4 regions of the Dermacoccus sp. GAS27A genome follow, and region 2 is predicted to be linked to each of the others. Evidence: riboswitches for the same ligand, from Rfam matches in the RefSeq annotation. Region 2 holds a riboswitch; each other region holds the start of a gene.
What was found. Region 2 has a riboswitch for S-adenosylmethionine ahead of ABH936_RS00625 (homoserine O-acetyltransferase). Riboswitches for the same ligand answer to the same signal wherever they lie in the genome.
Positions count from the first base shown of each region.

Region 1 (5,009 bases), 200 kb from region 2:
TCGTCGGCGACGCGCAGAACGGGCAGCCGTGGCCGGCGTCCTTCGTCGGACGCTCACCCTCGATGTACGCCATGCGGTGCGGCGTCCACAGCCGCCCGAACCCGTCGGCCTCACCCGCGAAGGCGCCGCCTTGCTCGATGAGGATGTCGTCCTGCGAATTAGCGTTGAACTCGTCGACCATGGCCCGATCCTAGAGCCCCGCCTGCCTCGACGCAGCGGCCGCGGGTGGGTTCGCGCGCACCACGCACCCCCGGGTGAGCGGTCTCAGACCGCCGCGATCTCGCGCAGACGCGCCGGGACAATGGTTCGATCGGCTTCCCCCGCGTGCGCGACGTCGCCGACACGGCCCGCCAACGTCCGCGCGACCTCGGCCGCGTCGCCGTCACCGACGACGGCGACGATGCTCGCGAGCCCGGCGAGGCCCGTGACGGCGTCCTCGAGGTCGAGCCAGTCGTCGTCATCGAGGGCGGCTGCCGCCCCCGGCCATGCGACCGAGGCGGCCATGACGCCGTCACGAGCCCACTGCTCGACAGCGTCGCGCGCGAGGGCGCCGTCAGCACCGAGGTGCAGGACGACGGCGTTCGCGACCGGCTTGGACGGGCAGGCGATGCAGCGCTCTCGCTGATCGAGCGCCCAGATGACGTCGTCGCTCATGACGCACGCTCCGCATCGCGGCGGGCGTCGAGGCCGAACGGCGCCACACGCTGCATGTGACGTTCGTCCGGCGGGCCGAAGCCGGCTCGTTCGTACAGCCTGCGGGCACGCGGACGGGCGTTGAGCATCATTCGCGCGACGTCGTGCGCGTCGGCCCAGGCGTCGACGATCCGCAGCATCCGCTCGGCCAGGCCCTGGCCGCGCGCCGACGGCGTGACGAAGACGACCGCGATGTAGAGCGACGGCTGCGCCGGCCGCGCCAGCGCGGGGGGCCGGTGCACGAGCGACGTCTGCACCATGCCGAGAGCCGTCCCGTCAGCACTCGAGGCGAGCCACGTCGGCAGATCGTCGTAGTGCGCGAGCCAGTGATCGGCGTACTGGGCGATGAAGCCGGGGCGGTTGCTCTCCCCCGCCTCGAGGTCCATCTGCAGACGCAGCGCCGCGCAGGCGAACGCGTCTTCGCGGCGCGCGCGGACGATCGTCGGTGTCATGGCAACAGTCAAGCACGGCATGAGGGTCGTCGCCCGTAGGTGCGTCGCGTCAGCACGGGGCCGCGACCAAAATGTGAGACAGCATTCCCGCCTGATGACACCACCCGGCCTAGAGTGGCCGCAGGTCACGAGCGCCAGCGTCAAACCCCGGTTTGCTGGCCGGCAACCCTCCCACCGCGGCGGGGTGCTCCGGGTGACGACCTGGCCCGGCGCCGAGCGCGTCCGGGCAAGCGCGGAGGGATTCCCCTTCGGGCACCACACGTACGGTGCGCCGCCCGTGCGTCCACGCACTCCTCGAGAGGGACATCATCATGAGCTCCGAGAACTGGGCCTTCGAGACCAAGCAGATCCACGTCGGCCAGAACGTCGACGGCGACACCGGCGCCCGGGCGCTGCCGATCTACCAGACGACGTCGTTCGTCTTCGACTCCGCCGAGACCGCGGCCAACCGCTTCGGCCTGTCGGATCTCGGCCCCATCTACACGCGCATCGGCAACCCGACGGCGCAGGCGGTCGAAGACCGCATCGCCGCGCTGGAGGGCGGCGTCGGGGCGTTGCTGCTCGCGTCGGGTCAGGCGGCGACGACGTTCGCCATCCTCAACGTCGCGCAGGCCGGCGACCACATCGTCGCGTCGTCCGCGCTGTACGGCGGCACGTACAACCTGCTCAAGTACACGCTCAAGCGGCTTGGCGTCGAGACGACGTTCATCGACAACATCAACGATCTCGACGAGTGGCGCGGCGCCATCCGCGACAACACGAAGCTGCTGTTCGGCGAGACGCTGAGCAACCCCGACCAGAAGGTGCTCGACGTGCGCGGCCTCGCCGACGTCGCGCATGACGCCGGGGTGCCGCTGTTCGTCGACAACACCGTCGCGACGCCGTACCTGCTGCGCCCGATCGAGCATGGCGCGGACGTCGTCATCCACTCCGCGACGAAGTACCTCGGGGGGCACGGGACGTCGATCGCCGGCGTGCTCGTCGACGCCGGGACGTTCGACTACGCCGCCGACCCGGCGAAGTTCCCGCAGTTCAACGAGCCGTCCGAGAGCTACCACGGTCTCGTGTTCGCCCGCGACCTCGGCGTCGGATCGCCGCTCGGCGCGAACCTCGCCTTCATCCTCAAGGCGCGCGTCGAACTGCTGCGCGACCTCGGCGCGGCCGTCTCCCCGTTCAACGCGTTCCTCATCGCGCAAGGCCTCGAGACGTTGTCGCTGCGTGTGGAGCGACACGTGGAGAACGCGAAGAAGGTCGTCGAGTTCCTGAAGTCGCAGCCGCAGGTCGAAGCGTTGTTCTACGCCTCCGACCCGTCGAGCCCCTACAAGGAACTCGCCGACCGCTACCTGCCCGCCGGCTCCGGCGCCGTGCTGTCGTTCGAGATCGCCGGTGGCGTCGAGGCGGGCAAGAAGTTCGTCGACGCCCTCGAACTGCACTCGCACGTCGCGAACATCGGTGACGTCCGTTCCCTCGCCATCCATCCTGCGTCGACGACGCACTCCCAGGGCAGCGACGAGGACCGCCGCGGCGCCGGCGTGACGCCCGGCCTCGTGCGGTTGAGCGTCGGCATCGAGAACTCCGCCGACATCATCGCCGACCTCGAGAAGGGCTTCGCCGCAGCGAAATGACCATGCGCTGAGGTGGGTCCCCGCGACGGGTGACGCAGCCGGGTTTCGTACCCCGAGCGTGGTCATCCGGCCGTGTCGAACGCCGGCCCTCGGGTGCACATGCCAACACACGAGCGCGCCCCCGAACCGCGAGGTTCGGGGGCGCGCGTCGTCGTCGAGGCAGGAGTCAGCCGGCCGTCGGGTCGGTGTTCTGACGTTCGGTGATGACGCGGGTGATCTCGGCGATCGCGTCGGCCACCGGCACGCCGTTCTTCTGCGACCCGTCGCGGAAACGGAACGAGACGGCGCCGTTGTCGCGGTCCTCCTCACCGGCGATCAGGATGAACGGCGCCTTCGACTTGGACGCGTTGCGGATCTTCTTCGGGAAGCGGTCGTCGCTCATGTCGACCTCGACACGCACGCCGGCCTCGCGCAGCTTCGTCGCGACGTCCTGCAGGTAGTCGTAGTACTCCTCCGCGACGGGCACGGCGAGCACCTGAACCGGCGCGAGCCACGCCGGGAACGCGCCCGCGTAGTGCTCGACGAGCACGCCGAGGAAGCGTTCGATCGAGCCGAACTTCGCCGAGTGGATCATGACGGGCTGCTGACGCGAACCGTCCGCCGCCTGGTACTCGAGGCCGAAACGAGCGGGCTGGTTGAAGTCGTACTGGATCGTCGACATCTGCCAGGTACGGCCGATGGCGTCGCGCGCCTGCACGGAGATCTTCGGGCCGTAGAACGCGGCACCGCCCGGGTCCGGCACGAGCTCGAGGCCGGACTCGAGCGCGACGTCCGACAGCACCTTCGTCGCGATGTCCCACTGTTCGTCGGTGCCGATGAACTTGTCCTTCTTGTCGCCGTCGACGTCGCGCGTCGAGAGCTCGAGGTAGAAGTCGTTCATGCCGAAGTCGCGCAGTAGGCCGAGGATGAAGTCGAGCAGGTGCTTGATCTCCCCCGGCGCCTGTTCGGGCGTGACGTAGCTGTGCGAGTCGTCCTGGGTGATCATGCGCACGCGCGTCAGACCGGAGAGCACGCCCGACTTCTCGTCGCGGTACACCGTGCCGAACTCGAAGAAGCGCAGCGGCAGCTCACGGTAGGAGCGCCCACGCGAACGGAAGATCTCGTTGTGCATCGGGCAGTTCATCGCCTTGAGGCGGTAGTTCTGCCCGTCGACGTCGAGGGGCGGGAACATCCCGTCCGCGTAGTACGGCAGGTGACCCGAGGTGTAGAAGAGGTCTTCCTTCGCAATGTGCGGCGTGCCGACGTAGGAGAAGCCCTCCTCGATGTGACGGCGGCGGACGTAGTCCTCCATCTCACGCTTGATGATGCCGCCCTTGGGGTGGAACACGGGCAGGCCGGGGCCGATGTTCTCGGGGAAGCTGAACAGGTCGAGCTCGGCGCCGAGCTTGCGGTGGTCGCGCTTCTCGGCCTCGGCGAGGCGCTCGAGGTAGGCCTTCAGCTCGTCCTTCGTCGGCCACGCAGTGCCGTAGATGCGCTGCAGCTGCGGGTTCTTCTCGCTGCCGCGCCAGTACGCGGCGGCCGAACGCATGAGCTTGAACGCGTTGCCGAGCACCTTCGTCGACGGCACGTGCGGGCCGCGGCACAGGTCGCCCCAGGCGACGGTGCCGTCGCGGCGGACGTTGTCGTAGATCGTCAGCTCACCGCCACCGACCTCGGCCTCCGCGCCCTCGGCCGCATTCGCAGCGTTGCCCTTGAGGCCGATGAGCTCGCACTTGTAGGGCTCGTGCGCGAGTTCTTCGAGGCCCTCGGCGTCGGTGATGACGCGGCGGTTGAACGTCTGGCCCTCGTTGACGATCCTCTGCATCGCCTTCTCGAGCTTCTTGAGGTCGTCGGGCGTGAACGCCTCGGCGACGTCGAAGTCGTAGTAGAAACCGTCGGTGACGGGCGGGCCGATGCCGAGCTTCGCGCTCGGGTTGATCTGCTGCACCGCCTGCGCGAGCACGTGGGCCGCGGAGTGACGCAGGACGGCGAGGCCCTCGGGGTCCTGCGCGGTGACGGGCTCGACGGACGCGCCGTCCGGGATCTCGCGGAACAGGTCGCGCAGTTCACCGTCGATGCGCATGACGAGGACGGCCTTGTCGCCGCCGAACAGGTCCGCGCCCGTCGTGCCCTGCTCGACCTCGCGTGGTTCGCCGTTGACGGTCAGGGTGATGTTCTCGGACACGGCTGTGCTCCTTGTTCGTGACGTGCAGACTCGGCCGCACACGTACGAATGGCACGGCCCGTGCGGCCAAGGCTA
Region 1 covers NZ_JBIYDW010000001.1:341,914-346,922, reverse strand. The annotation lists gene ABH936_RS01510 (HIT domain-containing protein) at 1-181, opposite strand, end outside; gene ABH936_RS01505 (hypothetical protein) at 265-654, opposite strand; gene ABH936_RS01500 (GNAT family N-acetyltransferase) at 651-1,145, opposite strand; SAM riboswitch class IV at 1,269-1,384, shown strand; gene ABH936_RS01495 (bifunctional o-acetylhomoserine/o-acetylserine sulfhydrylase) at 1,457-2,770, shown strand; gene thrS (threonine--tRNA ligase) at 2,937-4,934, opposite strand.
Region 1: another riboswitch for S-adenosylmethionine. It lies ahead of ABH936_RS01495 (bifunctional o-acetylhomoserine/o-acetylserine sulfhydrylase); the one in region 2 lies ahead of ABH936_RS00625 (homoserine O-acetyltransferase).

Region 2 (5,009 bases):
TCCGCACTCTCCAGCGCGGCAGCGCGCGCGTCGTCGCTCGGGACGGTCGAGACGAGTACGAGCGGGCGCCCCAGCACACTCGACTGACGCACGGCCTCGGCCACCGCGGCCTCACCCTCCGGGCCCGGAGCGAAACTGACGACGACGGACATGCGCAACCCCTGTTCTGCGACTGTGGCGATCGGCTCACACGCTACCCGAGGTGCCGCGAGCGCCCGCCGTCACGCCACGGGACGGACGCGGCCCGCCTCGGCCGTGAGCGGCCGAGCGATGACCTCGCGCACGAGCGCCGCGATCTGGTCGGCCTCGATGAGGAAACCGTCGTGACCGTGCGGCGAGTGGATGAGACGCAGCCGTCCGCGCCCGTGAGCCCGGACGATGTCGGCGGAGGCACTGACCGGGAACAGCCGATCGGAGTCGACCGCGGCGACGACGAGCTCACCCCCGAACACCCGGAGCGCAGGCTCGATGCCGCCGCGGCCGCGGCCGACGTCGTGCGTCGCCATCGCCTGCGTGAGCCGCACATAACTCATGGCGTCGAACCGCGCGACGAGTTTCGCGGCGTGGTGCTCGAGATAGCTCTCGACGGCGAACAGGCCGCCGTCGAGCGTGCGGTCCGCTCCCTGCGACTCGCGCCCGAACCGCTCCTGCAACTCGTGCGCGCTGCGGTAGGAGGTGTGCGCGATCTGGCGGGCGAGCCCGAGCCCCGACGTCGGGAAGACGCCCTGCTCGAGGTAGCCGCCACCCCGGAAATCCGGGTCAGCTTCGATTGCCCGCACCTGCGTGTGCCCCCACGCGATCTGGTCGGCGCCCGCCGCCGCGCAGCTCGCGACGACGAGGGCGCGCTGCACCCGATGCGGGAAGGTCGCCACCCACTCCGCGGCGCGCATCCCGCCGAAGGAGCCGCCGATGACGGTGTGGAAGTGCGCGATGCCGAGAGCGTCGGCGACCCGCGCCTCGGCGCGCGCCTGATCCCTGACGCTGACGTGTGGGAAGCGCCCGCCCCACACCCGGCCGTCTGGTGCGAGCGACATGGGGCCCGTGCTGCCGCGACAGCCGCCGAGCACGTTGATCGCCACGACGAACAGCTCGTCGGTGTCGAGGGGCGCGCCGGGGCCGATGAGACCAGGCCACCACCCCGCCGTCGGCTGCCCGGGGCCGACCGGCCCGACGACGTGCGAGTCTCCGGTCAGGGCGTGCTCGACGAGGACGGCGTTGCTCGCGTCGTCGTTCAGCTCGCCCCAGCACTCGTACGTCATGACGACGTCGGGCAGGGCGGCGCCGTTCTCCAGCGTCAGGGTGCCGATGTGGACGGCACGTGCGTGCGGGTTGAACCCGCCGTCGGTGAGGGGCGCCGCGGGGTCGGCCACGGCGAGGCGACGGTGCGAAACCATGACGTCCTCGATTCCGAGGTGGGTCGCAACCCACCTCTCGCGCTTGCCGCCCACGGGCGGCCCTGTCGTCACCCGGGGCACCCCGCCGCGAGGGAGGGTTGCCGCTCAGCAAGCCGGGGCTTGTGTCACTGAAACTCTTGACCTGCGACACAGTAGGCGGCCCTGCCCGCGGCTTCCATCGCCCGCGCGGCGACGTCCACGATGTGGCGCGCTCCCACAACCGGCACGCTCGTCAGGCGACGGAACTCTGCCGAGCCTTCGTGTGGAGCGCACCGACGGCCTGCTCGTACGACAACCCCGTGCCTGTGATGTCGCGCAGCAGCTGCCCCAATGACGTCCGCCCGATGAGCAGCGACGCCGCGGCGCACGCACCGGCTCCCCGCAGGTCGCCTTCGCGCCAGGTCGCGGCGGCCTCGAGGGCCTTCCACGCGGCGCGGCCGTGGCGCGGCACGAGCGGCAGCCAAGTTCGCAGGCACGCGCTCGTCATCGGCGGGCCGGGCTCGCCGAGCGGCGTGCCCGGGCTCAGCAGACGGAAGAGTTCGGGTGCGACGCACAGGAGGATCTCATCGCGCGTCGGGCCATCGACGACAGCGTCGGCGAGCACCTGCAGGTCGGCGCTGCGGGAGCGTCGCCGGGTGCCCGACGCGGTGTCGGGGACGTCGCACAACCGTGCCCAGGCGGCTCGGACGTCGACGACGCTGGGAACGGGGCGCGCGGTGGCGGCCATGGCCTCGCCGCCGCGGCGGACGTCGCGAAGCTGCTCGCGGGTCTGCTCTGACAGGGACGGGATCTCGTGGATCGCGCCGTCACAGCAGCCGAGCTCGCATTCGATGGCCCACCAGTGCTCGTCGCTGGCACCGAGGACGTGGTGCAGCGGCACGCGGCGCTCGATGCGTTTCGCGAGGGCCGCGATGTCGACGCGGCCCGGCTCGCAGCGATAGGCGATGGCGATGGCGGCCTGCGCACCCATCGTCGCGCGCCGCTCAGCGACGACGTCGAGCATGTGCGCCGTCTCCCCGTCGCACGCATCGTCCGCCCAGCCGAGCACCCCCGCGAGCGCACCGTCACGTTCGAACAGGACGATGACGGCGCCCGCCCCCTCGGAGCCGACGAGATCGGGAAGGGCTGCCACCAGGGCGCTGAGGCCCTTGAGTCGTGTTGTTGTCTTCATGCCCCCCAGCGAAACCCATGACGCCACCCGCGCGCTGACCACGAGCCACAAACCTGTGGACGAGGCATCCTGCGGACCGCGAAACGGGCCGTAGCCGTCACACCTGTGGGTGAGTGGGCCGTTCGAGCAAGGCCAGGCGGGGGTTCGCGGCCCGTCAGATCGTCGCCCGGAAGCCCGTTGATGCGCACAGACGACACATCGCCGAACCGGCCCGTTCACGCCGAACGCCACCCGTCGAAGACGAGTGGCGTTCGGGGTGGAATCAGGGCGACGTCAGGCTGACGGCGGGATCTGCGCGACGAAGTCGCGACGCGCCGACTGGGCGATCTTGCGGATGAGGACGACATCGAGGCCGCCACCGATGAAGCCGCCCGCCACGGGGATGAGGCGCGGAATGCGCGTGAGGAAGCGACGCCCCACCTGCGAGCCGAGACGGAACGCAACTGACTTGTTCACGACGGCGAGCGCCGCCGGCGGCAGCTTGCGCGTGGCGACGTTCGTCGCGACGCCACCCGTCATCGGGCCGAGGCCCTTGAGGACCTGCGTCGCGTCCGCACCGATGAGGTCGAGCAGGATCGCCGAGCGCACGGCTGGGTCGTCGACGTCGTGACCGTTGATGGCGGCGATTGCCGCGACCATGCGCGTCGCGACGGTGTAGAAACCGATGACGTTCGCGGGCAGTGCCACGGGGAGCGTGACGAAACCGCCGAGGTTGGTGAGGAAGCCGTTCGCGCCCGCGAGCTTCGTGTGTGATGCGACGACGTCGTCCATCGCCGCTTCCTTGGAGCCCGCCTTCTTCATCGCCTCGTCGGCGACGGCGCGGGCCGACTTGAACGTCGCCACGCCCCCGATGCCCACCGAGATGAGGTGCTGCGCCAGGGTGTTGGCCGTCGAGTCGAGCATGCCCGACGATTTCTCGGGGGCTGCAGGAGCCTTCTTGTCTTGACCGAATCCGAACATGAGGTGATCCTCCCAAGTTGGCGGGGGCCCGGCAAGCCACCGCAGGGGTGGCCGCAGCCAGGCGAGCGTTGCGAAGCCCGCGTGGCCGTCGGCTCAGACCGACGGCCGGCGAGAAGCGCTCGCGGGCTCACAACGAGCCCTTGGTGCCCGGATCCTCTCCCTCGGCGCGCAGGAACTGCTCCAGCTCGGCGCCGATCTCGTCTGCGCTCGGCAGGTCGTTCATCTCGGCGGCGAGGAGCGAGCGTCGACGACGACCCTCGGTGAAGGCGTCGTACTGCCGCTCGAGGCCCTCGACGACCTCGGTGACCTCGTCGTTCTCGCTGATCTGCTTGGCGATGTCGGCGCGATGCAGCCCGGCGATCGCGGCGAGCTCCTGAGCGGGGATCGCCAGCCCCGTCAGCCCGCAGACGGCCTCGAGCGCGGCGAGCGCGGCGTCCGCGAACTCGACCTGCGTGAGGTAGTGCGGCACGTGGATCGCGAAACCTGCGGTGTCCATGCCCGCCTCGGCGAGCCGAATGTGCATGAGCCCTTCGGCACTCGAGGGCACCTGGACGTTGCCGAAGAGCGGCTCGTTCTCCGTCAGCAGACGCTGATCGGAGGCGAAACGCGTGAAACCGACCGGGCGCGTGTGCGGCACGGCCATCGGGATGCCGTGCGCGCTCACCATGAGCGAGACGCCGAGGTTCGCCGCGAGGATGCGGACGGCCTCGCTGACGCGCTCCCACTGGTAGTCGGGCTCGGGGCCGGCGAGCAGCAGGAACGGCGTGCCTTCGGCGTCGACGAGGCGGTACAGCACAAGAGCCGGGTCGTCGTACTCGCTGTAGCGGTCGCGATCGAACGTCATCATCGGGCGGCGACCGCGGTAGTCGAGCAACTGGTCGACGTCGAACGACGCGACGACCGTGTGCTCAAGCGTGCCCAGCATGTGCGCCGTCATCAACTTCTGTGTGTTGCCCGCGTCGATGAAACCGCCCAGCGAGACCACGAGGGTCGAGGCGCTCTGCTCGGCGAGCGGGGTGTCGGTCTCGATGCGGAACAGTTGCGTGGGATCAAGCACGTCGTACTCCTTCGTCAGGTGCTCACCGTTCAACGCCCCGCGCGCGGGGATGATTCCCCCACGCCGCGGCCACTCAGGTCTGCGGCGACGCGGCGTCCGGAACGGTCTCGGCATGACCGTCGGTGCGCAACTGCGCCCGCAGCGCCTCGGCATTCTCGGCGAGGATCTGCTGGTCCTGGCCTCGCGTGACGGCGTGCGGGTCGAACTCGGCCGGGCTCTGCGTCGGCCACACGTGCAGGTGCAGGTGCGGCACCTCGTACCCCTCGACGAGCAGGCCGACGCGCTGCGCCTGCCACGCGCGCTGCTGCGCCTGACCGATGATCTGCGCGACACCCGTGAGATGCGCGAAGATGCTTGGCGGCGCCTGCGTCCATTCGACGATCTCCCCGCGCGGCACGACGACCGTGTGCCCGTCGGTGATGGGGTC
Region 2 covers NZ_JBIYDW010000001.1:142,902-147,910, reverse strand. The annotation lists gene ABH936_RS00630 (universal stress protein) at 1-152, opposite strand, end outside; gene ABH936_RS00625 (homoserine O-acetyltransferase) at 222-1,394, opposite strand; SAM riboswitch class IV at 1,429-1,537, opposite strand; gene ABH936_RS00620 (hypothetical protein) at 1,627-2,565, opposite strand; gene ABH936_RS00615 (EcsC family protein) at 2,839-3,525, opposite strand; gene ABH936_RS00610 (PAC2 family protein) at 3,653-4,582, opposite strand; gene ABH936_RS00605 (HIT family protein) at 4,656-5,009, opposite strand, start outside.

Region 3 (5,009 bases), on a different contig from region 2:
CGCACGCAATCGTGATGAACAGGAACGGGAACAGCGAACCCGCGAAGACGGGACCGTTGCCGTGCTTGCCGAACGACGTGATCGCGGGGATGTCGATCGCCGGACGCGCGATGATGATGCCGAGCGCGAGCAGGACGATCGTGCCGACCTTCATGAACGTCGACAGATAGTCACGCGGCGCGAGCAGCAGCCAGACCGGCAGGACGGCCGCGGCGAACCCGTAGACGATGAGGCACCAGGCGAGCGCCGTCGGAGACAGCGTGAACATGTCCTTGCCCCAGGCCGTCTCGGCGACCCAGCCGCCGGAGACGATCGCGAGCAGCAGGAGCACGACGCCGATGAGCGACACCTCGGTGACCGACCCCGGACGCAGGAAGCGCAGGTAGCAGCCCATGAACAGGGCGATCGGGATCGTCATCGCGATCGAGAACACACCCCACGGCGACTCGGCGAGCGCGTTGACGACGACGAGGCCGAGCACCGCGATGAGGATGACCATGATCGTCATGACGGCGAGCATCGCCGCCCAACCACCGACGGGGCCGAGCGTGTCGCGCGCCATCTGGCCGATGCTGCGGCCGCCACGGCGCGTCGAGATGGCGAGCACCATGTAGTCCTGCACGGCGCCCGCGAAGATGACGCCGAAGATGATCCACATCGTGCCCGGCAGGTAACCCATCTGCGCGGCGAGCACGGGGCCGACGAGGGGGCCGGCGCCGGCGATGGCGGCGAAGTGGTGGCCGAACAGGACGCGACGGTCCGTCGGCATGTAGTCCTGGCCGTTCTCGAACTGCTCCGCCGGCGTCGCGATGTCGTCGCGCGGCTGCACGACCTTGTACGCGATGAGACGGCTGTAGAGCATGTAGCCGATGACGTAGCTGCCGACGGCCGCGAACACGAACCAGATGGCGTTGACGTGCTCACCGCGGACGAAGGCGACCATCGTCCAGCCGATGGCGGCGACGATCGCCGCGACGGCGATCATGATCTTCTGCCGCCCGGTGATGGTGCGAGGGGGTTCGACCGCGACGGGGGGCAACCCCGGATCGCGGTCGAGGGTGTCGAGACGTGACGCCGCCACGGTGACCTCCTGGTAGTGCTGGTGGCCATGACGGCCGCTGTGAGTAAGGCCACACTAGGGGTCTACCCGTGGGTACGGAGTCTCTACTCGCGGACCGAGAAAATCACATCCCGGTCACGACGTCGGCGGATGGGTTGGGGGCCGGGCTCGGATGGAGATTGGGGTTCGGCCGGGCCGCCCTACACCGTGCCCTTCTGCGGTTCCTGCCCCCGTCTGCGATTCTCGGTCACATTCGCAGCCGACGTAGGCGCCGTCAGGCCGTCGGGCCCTGCGGCCACGGCGGCGAGCCGAACCAGTAGCGACGCGTCTCGCCCGGAAACGCGGGGTGGGAGCGGACGTCCTCGAACTGCCCGCCGCACTTCTCGATGACGGCGCGTGACGCCGGATTCTCGGTGCTGCAGCACACCAGCACCTGCTCGATGCCGAGCGCCCGCGCCTCGTCGAGACCGAGCATCAACGCGCCCTTGGCGACGCCCCGCCCACGAGCGCTGGGACGCACCGAGTAGCCGATGTGACCGATCGCCTCATAGAGCACCTCGGTGAGGGTGTGACGCAGGGCCAGAAATCCGACGATGTCGCCCTCCCCCGCCCGCGGGCCGTCCAACACCCAGAAATAGCTGCAGTGCACGAATCCCTCAGGCGGCGGGACGGTCGTATCGCCCTGGCGCGCACGATCGGCGAGGTAGGCGTCGAACCCGGCGCGCGACGTGTCGACGATGTCGTCGCGACGATAGCCCGTGCCGTCCTTCGGCGACGCGCCGAACTCGTCGAACGCGCCCCTCCAGTCGTCGTAGCGAGCGGCGTCGGGCCTGATGAGCGTCAGCATCCCGTCATTCCATCACCGTGCGACGCCCCCGGCGACTGATTTTCCCGACGGCCGGCTGGACGAATGTGCACGCAAACCGCCGATGGGGACAGGATTCGCCGATGTGGACGGGATTCGCGAAGGGGGACGAAAATCGCAGTGGGGTACATGACGACGTGGTGCGGGCCCCAGAGACCCGCACCGCGTCATGTCAGTTCGCACCGTCAGGCGGCCGCGCCACCCGTCAGCCCGTTGACGCCGACGGGCTTGTCGCCCCCGACCGTCACACGCCTCATGGCGCGCGGGCCGAGGTTGGCGTCGACGTAGTCGCGGTTGGCGTAGTGCGACGTCGCACGGTTGTCCCAGATGCCGACGTCGCCGGGCGCCCAGCGGTGACGGATCGTGTGCTCGGGCTGCGTCAGGTGCGCATACAGCGCGTCGAGGATCGCCCGCGACTCGGCCTGCGACACGCCGACGACGTGGGAGGTGAAACCGGGGTTGACGAACAGCCCACGCCGTCCCGTCTCGGGATGGACGCGCACGACGGGGTGCTCGACGACGGGCAGCTCGGTGACGACCTTGCCGTTCCATTCCTGCCCACCATGCTTGCGCAGGTACGCGCCCCATTCGCGGTTGCCGTCGTGGGCGGCGATGAGCTGGTCGACGAGGCCGCGGAACGGCTTCGACAGCGAGTCGTACGCCGCCTGAGCGTCGGCCCAGGAGGTGTCGCCGCCGTAGTCGGGCAGCGTCACGGCGCGCAGGATGCTGATGGCCGGCGGCTCCTTCATGAACGTGACGTCCGTGTGCCACTCGTCGGAGAACGAGAACTCGGGGTCGGAGGAGTCGATCGAGTAGATCTCCTTGCGCTCGTGCGTGCTCGCGACGGGGTGACCCGCCGTCAGCTCACCGAGCAGGTTGCCGAGGCGCACCTGCGCGTCGTCGTCGAACGCGTCCTGACCGCGGAAGAAGAGCACCTTGTGCGCGAGCAGCGCGCGGCGCAGGTCGAACGCTATCGCGTCGTCGACCTGCGCGAGGTCGACGCCGTGGACGATTGCGCCGAACGCCGGGCCGAGGCGTTCGATGCGCAGCCCGGGCGTCGCGACGGTGCCGCCGTGGCGCGCCGCTGCGCCGCTCGCGGAGTCGACGTTCGTGTCGGGCGTGGTGTCGAGGAGTGTCATGGCAGACCCTTCGTTGCGCTTGCCGCCGCGTCGGTCGACGGGCGGCCGGGTCGTTACTCGGGGCACCCCGGCGCACCGTGTGCGTTCGCATGGGGGTTGCCGCCCGGCCAGCCGAGACTTCGCGCCGGGGCTCGTGACCCACGCATAACGTAGCACTCACCTATTCAAAATAGCGAGTTATGCAAAGGGGCTGCCCGGGCACCGGACGCGCCTTCGGGTTCCAACCACGCCCGGCACCGTGCGCGGCATCACGACACGGCTGCTACGGGGCGAGTCAGTGCTCGCGATCCGCCATCTCACCCGCCGTCGCTGGCCCGGGGCGATGCCCGGCACACGACAGCGGCCGACGACCTCGTCGAGGTCGTCGGCCGTCACCGTGCGCGCAACAGGTCAACCCTGCCGACGCGACGCCCAGTGCGAGCCCAGCGGGTAGCCGCCGTTGTCGCCGTTGTCGGTCGTCTTCGTGGCGAGCACCTGGTGCAGGTGCAGCCAGCCCTCCTCGAACCCGAGGCGTGAACCGGCCATGTAGATGCCCCACACCTGCGCGGTCGGCAGGCCCGCCTCGGCGACGCAGAAATCCCAGTTCGCCTCGAGGTTGCGGCACCAGTCGCGCAGCGTCAGGGCGTACGACAGGCGCAGGTTCTCGTCATGCTGAACCTCGAAACCGGCGTCGTGGCACCCACTGATGAGCCGCCCCGGCGAGGCGAGCTCGCCGTCGGGGAAGACATAGCGATCGGTGAACGGCTCCGGCTTGGCCGATGCCGAGTCGTCGCGACGCGTGATGCAGTGGTTGAGCAGGCGGCCACCGTCGCGCAGCTTCGAGTGCAGGAACGAGAAGTAGTTGGCGTAGTTCTTCACGCCGATGTGCTCCGTGAGGCCGATCGAGCTGACGGCGTCGAAGCCCGTCTCGGTGACGTCGCGGTAGTCGCCGTGGCGGATCTCGACGAGGCCCTCGAGGCCCGCCTCACGCACGGCGCGCTGACCCCACTCGGCCTGTTCCTTGCTCAGGGTGACGCCTATGACGTGGACGCCGCGCTCGCGAGCGGCGTGCATCGCCATGCCGCCCCAGCCGCAGCCGACGTCGAGCAGCCGTTGGCCGGGCTGCAGGTCGAGCTTGTCGGCGACGAGGGCGAACTTGCGCTCCTGCGCGTCCTCGAGGGTGTCGTCCAGCGTGTCGAACACGGCGCACGTGTAGGCCATCGACTCACCGAGCACCTTCTCGTAGAACGCGTTCGAGACGTCGTAGTGGTGCTTGATCGAGTCGGCGGCGCGGCCCACCGGGTTCACCTTGGCGAGGTGGCGCTTCCAGCGGGGCTCGTTCTCGACCTCGGGCAGCGGCGGGTGGACGAACGCCTTCGGCCCCAGCTGTTTGACGACGGGCGCGAGCGCCGACGCAACGCCCTTCGGCGTCAGCTGCTTCGTGCGCACGTCACGCTTGATGCGGCTGAACACCTCGTAGGGGTCACCAGGGTGGAAACCGGTGCCGGTCAGCGTGCCCGTCAGATAGGCGCGGGCGAGGCCGAGATCGCCAGGGGCGCTGAGGAGGTAGCGCAGCCCCTCCTCGCTCTCGACACGCACGGCGATGTCGCTGTCACGCGGGCCGATGTCGGTGCCGTCGTACGCCGTGATGCGGAAGGGCAACGGCTCCTCCAACACGGCCTGGACGGCCTGGGCGACGAGGGGGGTGGCGGTCGTGGTCTGGCTCATGCGTGCGTCCTCATCTTGTCAGCGAACTCAAGAAGGCGGCCCTGCGGGTCGTACTTCGTCTTCATGCGGCGGTATTCGGCTGCGCCGTACAGCGCTTCGAACGTCTCGGCGTCGTAGTAGACGTCGGAATAGAGCGACTTGTGGCCGTGCATCGTCGGCAGCACGGCCTCGATGTCGCGGTTGACGTCGCCGTCAGACCGCCCGGGGGTGATGGCGACGGTGCCCCAGAACCCGACGT
Region 3 covers NZ_JBIYDW010000010.1:123,943-128,951, forward strand. The annotation lists gene ABH936_RS11625 (carbon starvation CstA family protein) at 1-1,081, opposite strand, end outside; gene ABH936_RS11630 (GNAT family N-acetyltransferase) at 1,335-1,907, opposite strand; gene ABH936_RS11635 (TauD/TfdA family dioxygenase) at 2,111-3,064, opposite strand; SAM riboswitch class IV at 3,075-3,203, opposite strand; gene ABH936_RS11640 (class I SAM-dependent methyltransferase) at 3,455-4,771, opposite strand; gene ABH936_RS11645 (FAD-binding oxidoreductase) at 4,768-5,009, opposite strand, start outside.
Region 3: another riboswitch for S-adenosylmethionine. It lies ahead of ABH936_RS11635 (TauD/TfdA family dioxygenase); the one in region 2 lies ahead of ABH936_RS00625 (homoserine O-acetyltransferase).

Region 4 (5,009 bases), on a different contig from region 2:
ACCGTCGTACGTCCCTCGTCCTGCATGATCTCCTCCGCGGCTGAGAGCAACGCCGAGCCGACACCCCGTCGTCGCGCGGGAGCCAGCACGTCGAGGTGGAGAAACGCGAGGCGGGTGTTGTCGCGGCGCGGCAGGACGAGCTCGGCGGCACCGACGACGCCAGCTGCTGTGTCCACGCCATCATCCTGGATGTCGGCTGCTCCCCCAACGGCGTCGTCGTCGCACGAGGCTTCCCCCTCGACGGCGACGAACGCATGACGCGTCTCGGATTCCTTGCCCCACATGGCGCGCAGCTCGTCGGCGGGGTAGGCGGTCGTGTGCTTGCCCCACTGCTCGTGGCCCACCGTCATGAACACCTGCGCCCAGGCGTCGAACAGCGGGGCGGACGGGCCGATCTGACGAATGCGCATGGCGACATTGCACTCAGCACCAGCTGCGTACGCAACCGGTTTTTCGGCGCGTCCGCCTGGATCGTGCGACAACCCGTTCATGCCGGCGGAGGCTCGGGCCGGAATGCCTCGACCGCCGGCGGTGTTGTCTCGGAACCCGAGGAAAGGCACCTCATGTTCACTCGAAAGCACACCCGAACGCCCGAGGCGAGCGACCTGCACGACGTCCTCGACGTGCCGATGTTCTCCGAACTGCCCGACGGCTCGGCGACCCTGTACGTCGCGATGGGCTGCTTCTGGGGCGCCGAACGCATCTTCTGGAAGATTCCGGGCGTCGTCACCACGGCCGTCGGGTACATGGGCGGCCACGCCACCGAGCCGACATACGAAGATGTCTGTGGCGGCGGCACGGGCCACACCGAGACGGTCATGGTGGCCTACGACCCGTCGCGCGTGTCCGAACGCGAGCTGCTCAAGGCGTTCTGGGAGAACCACGACCCGACGACCGCGAACCGGCAGGGCAACGACGTCGGCACGCAGTACCGCTCGGCGATCTACTGGACGACGCCGCAGCAGGAGCGCGCTGCCCGCGAGACGTCCGCGCTCTTCCAGGAGGCACTCGACGACGCGGGTCGCGGCGCCATCACGACCGAGATGCGCCCGGCGGACGAGGCGGGCCCCTTCTGGCCGGCGGAGCTGTACCACCAGCAGTACCTGTCCAAGCACCCTGGCGGCTACTGCAACCACGGCTTCAAGGGCGTCACGTGCCCCGTCGGCGTCGCCGACCTGCCCGCGCAGACGGACGTCCTCCCGCCACGCTGACGACGACATGCACGGCGGCCGCTGAGCCGGTGGCCGATCAACCGGCCACCGCGGCGCACCGGCCGTCTCAGCGCACCTGGAAGGCCCGGCTCGTTCCGGTGTAGGCACTGACCTTGCCGTTCCAGCCGTTCTTCCAGTTGCCCTGCTGCACGAGGCGATACGTGCCTGCGGGCGTGCCGCGACGTATGCGCCACTCCACGGTGCATCGCGAGTACGAGACTCCCTCGCGCGACCAGACGTTCGAGGTGTCCCAGTCGTGGTCGTCGGGGACGTCGACCCACGACGAGCCGACCTGACGCTGCACCTTGACGAACGTGTCCATCGTGCGGAAGTCATTCTTCGGGTGGCCGCCGCGGAAGACCGCCCGCACGCTCGAACCAGCCGAGCACGTGGCGTCCGGCTGGGTCAGGACGTCACCGAAGTGCTGCCCGGGTGGGACGTCGTCGAACACGACGCCGGGGCCCTCGGCGCGTGACCGACGTCACACTCATCACCCACCTAGACGATCGTCCAAGCGGTGTGAAGAAATCACTCACCCGAGCCTCGACGGCGAAAGACGCCGCATCAGCCACCCCGCGTGTCGCACGTCACAATCTTCGCCCACGTCTCATCTCCAGTGCCACAACTTGACGCTTTGTCGTGCGCGGCTCTAATCTCGCTGCTGGTCAAGAGATCCGATGCAAAGCCCTGGCTGGTCGGACGGCAACCCTCACACGCGTGGCGGGGTGCTCCAGGTGATGACCCGGCCGCGTCGACCACGCGGCAAGCACGCTCGGCACCCAACGTGACGGCATCCTCGTGAGCCTTCCGTTGCGCTGCCCAGGCCGCGAAAGGTATGCCCCGCACGACACCGCGCACCGCGCCCCACCCCGGCGCTCCCGCCTTCACGCTGACTCCGCGCATCCGCGCCAGCTCCGCGCATTCGCATCCTTGCCGCCTCACCAGGAGAGATCATGACCGACAAGCACACCCCCGCCGACGAGACCTCGACGCCCGCCTCCTCCACGCATGACGCCACGAGCGCCGAGAACGGCGCGAGCGCCCTGCCCCCGAAACCGAAGAACAACACCGGCAAGTACGTCGCGATCGGCGCAGGCGTCCTCGTCGTCGCGCTGGCCGCCGGCATCGGGGCCAAGGTGCTCGGCGGGAGCAGTGACGACAAGCTGACCCACCTCAAGGTGGGCACGACGGAGGCGTCGGACCCGTACTGGAACCAGCTCGTCAAGGTGGGCAAGGACAAGTACGGTCTCGACCTCGAACCGGTCAACTTCTCGGACTACACCCAGGCCAACCCCGCGCTCTCCGAGGGCCAGGTCGACCTCAACCAGTTCCAGCACCTGCAGTTCCTCGCCGACTACAACACGAAGGCGAAGCAGAACCTCACGCCCATCGGCGCGACCTACATCGTTCCCCTGGCGCTGTACTCGAAGAAGCACACGAGCGTCGGCCAGTTCCCCCAGGGCGGCAAGATCGCCATCCCCAACGATCCGACGAACCAGGCACGCGCCTTGCTGCTGCTGCAGAGCGCCGGACTGCTGAAGCTCAAGGGTGGTGGCACCTCGCTGTCGACCCCGGCCGACATCGACGCCGGCGCCTCGAAGGTCACCGTCACAGCGGTCAACGCCGAGCAGACCGCCGCTGCGCTGCCGTCCGTCGACGGCGCGATCGTCAACAACAACTTCGCCGCGGATGCGAAGCTCGACCCGAGCAAGGCCCTGTTCAAGGACGACCCGCATGCGGCCTCGTCGAAGCCGTACATCAACGTCGTCGTCGCGCGCGCCGCGGACAAGGACAACGCCGACTACGCCAAGTTCGTCAAGGCCTACCACGACCCAAGCGTCGAGAAGCTCATCGAGGAGCGCACGAAGGGCACGAGCGTCCTCGTGAACAACTCCGCCTCCGACGTGCAGGGCATCCTCGCGAAGCTCGAGGCCCAGATCAAGGCGAAGGGATCGAAGTGACGGGCCCCTCCCCCACACTGACGAAGGCCGCCGCGCCGGCGAGTGACACCCCGCCCGCCGTCGCCTTCCACGATGTCGGCAAGACGTTCACCCGCGGCAAGAGCCAGGTGACGGCTCTCGACGGCATCACGACGCAGGTGGAGCGCGGACGCATCGTCGCCGTCATCGGTTTCTCCGGCGCCGGCAAGAGCACCCTCGTCCGTCTCATCAACGGCCTGGAGACGCCGACGCGCGGCCACGTGGAGATCGACGGCGTCGACCTCGCGTCGCTGTCCGCGAAGCAGGTGCGCGAGCTGCGCGGTCGCATCGGCATGGTGTTCCAGCAGTTCAACCTCATCCGCTCGCGCACGGTGTACGCCAACGTCGCCTACCCCCTCGAGGTCGCCGACTGGGACAAGGCGCGCCAGGAGGCGCGCATCACCGAGCTGCTCAGCTTCGTCGGGCTCACCGAGAAGGCGTGGGCCTACCCCGACGAGCTCTCCGGCGGGCAGAAGCAGCGCGTCGGCATCGCCCGTGCGCTCGCGACGAACCCGGAGATCCTGCTCGCCGACGAATCGACGTCCGCGCTCGACCCCGACACGACGAAGGACGTCCTCGCGCTGCTGCGCCGCGTCAACGACGAGCTCGGCGTGACGATCGTCGTCATCACCCACGAGATGGACGTCGTGCGCGAACTCGCCGACGACGTCGTCGTCCTCGAGGCCGGGCGGATCGTCGAGTCCGGGCGCACCGTCGACGTCCTCGGCGCGCCGCAGGCGGACGCGACGCGCCGCCTCGTCGACGCCACCCTGCGGAACGTGCCCGACGCACGCGAGAGCGCCCGGCTGCGCGCTGCCCACGACGGGCGCCTCGCGACGCTGACGGTTCACGACCCGCGCGAGTTCGGCCGTGTCCTGGCCCGCATGTCCGCACACGGCGTCGAACCGGAGATCGTGCACGGCGGCCTCACACCGCTCAAGGACGACACCCTGACGACGTTGACGCTCGCCCTGCGCGGCGACGACGCCGCCGTCACCACCGTGCTCGACGAACTGCGTCTCGCCGCCGACGTCGAGGAGGTCGCCGCATGATGCCCGCAACCGATTGGGAGGCGCTGCGCCCCACGATCGTCACCGCGGTGGGCGAGACGCTGCTCATGGTCGGCGCGACGATCATCATGGGCGGCCTGCTCGGCCTCGCCCTCGGCGTGCTGCTCAACACCACACGACGCGGCGGCATCCTCGAGAACCGAGTTCTGCACACGGTGCTCAACGTTCTCGTCAACATCATCCGACCGATCCCGTTCATCATCTTCGCCGCCGCTCTCGGGCCGTTGACGCTCGCCGTCACGGGCTCGACGATCGGTGCGAAGTCGATGATCTTCCCGCTGACGATCGCCTCGACCTTCGGCATCAGCCGCATCGTCGAGCAGAACCTCGTGAGCGTCGACCCCGGCGTCATCGAGGCGGCGCAGGCGATGGGGGCGAGTCCGTGGCGCATCATCCGCACCGTGCTCATCCCCGAGGCGCTGGCGCCGCTGATCCTCGGCTACACGTTCGCGCTCGTCGCGGTCATCGACATGACGGCCGTCGTCGGCGCCATGGGCGGCGGCGGCATCGGTGACTTCGCCCTGTCCTACGGTTACCGCCGCTACGACTGGGCCGTGACGTGGGCCGCCGTCGTCGTCATCATCGTCTTCGTTCAGATCGCCCAGTTCATCGGCAACGCTCTGGCCCGCAAGGCGCTGCGTCACTGAGACACCCTCCGCGCCGCTCGGCGCGAGCATGACGAAGGGCCGCGAGAATCCGAAGAGGATGATCGCGGCCCTTCGCCGTCAGGACGCGTCAGACCAGCGTCC
Region 4 covers NZ_JBIYDW010000003.1:320,901-325,909, forward strand. The annotation lists gene ABH936_RS05110 (GNAT family N-acetyltransferase) at 1-410, opposite strand, end outside; gene msrA (peptide-methionine (S)-S-oxide reductase MsrA) at 564-1,211, shown strand; gene ABH936_RS05120 (neutral/alkaline non-lysosomal ceramidase C-terminal domain-containing protein) at 1,279-1,662, opposite strand; SAM riboswitch class IV at 1,875-1,986, shown strand; gene ABH936_RS05125 (MetQ/NlpA family ABC transporter substrate-binding protein) at 2,165-3,172, shown strand; gene ABH936_RS05130 (methionine ABC transporter ATP-binding protein) at 3,169-4,242, shown strand; gene ABH936_RS05135 (methionine ABC transporter permease) at 4,239-4,907, shown strand.
Region 4: another riboswitch for S-adenosylmethionine. It lies ahead of ABH936_RS05125 (MetQ/NlpA family ABC transporter substrate-binding protein); the one in region 2 lies ahead of ABH936_RS00625 (homoserine O-acetyltransferase).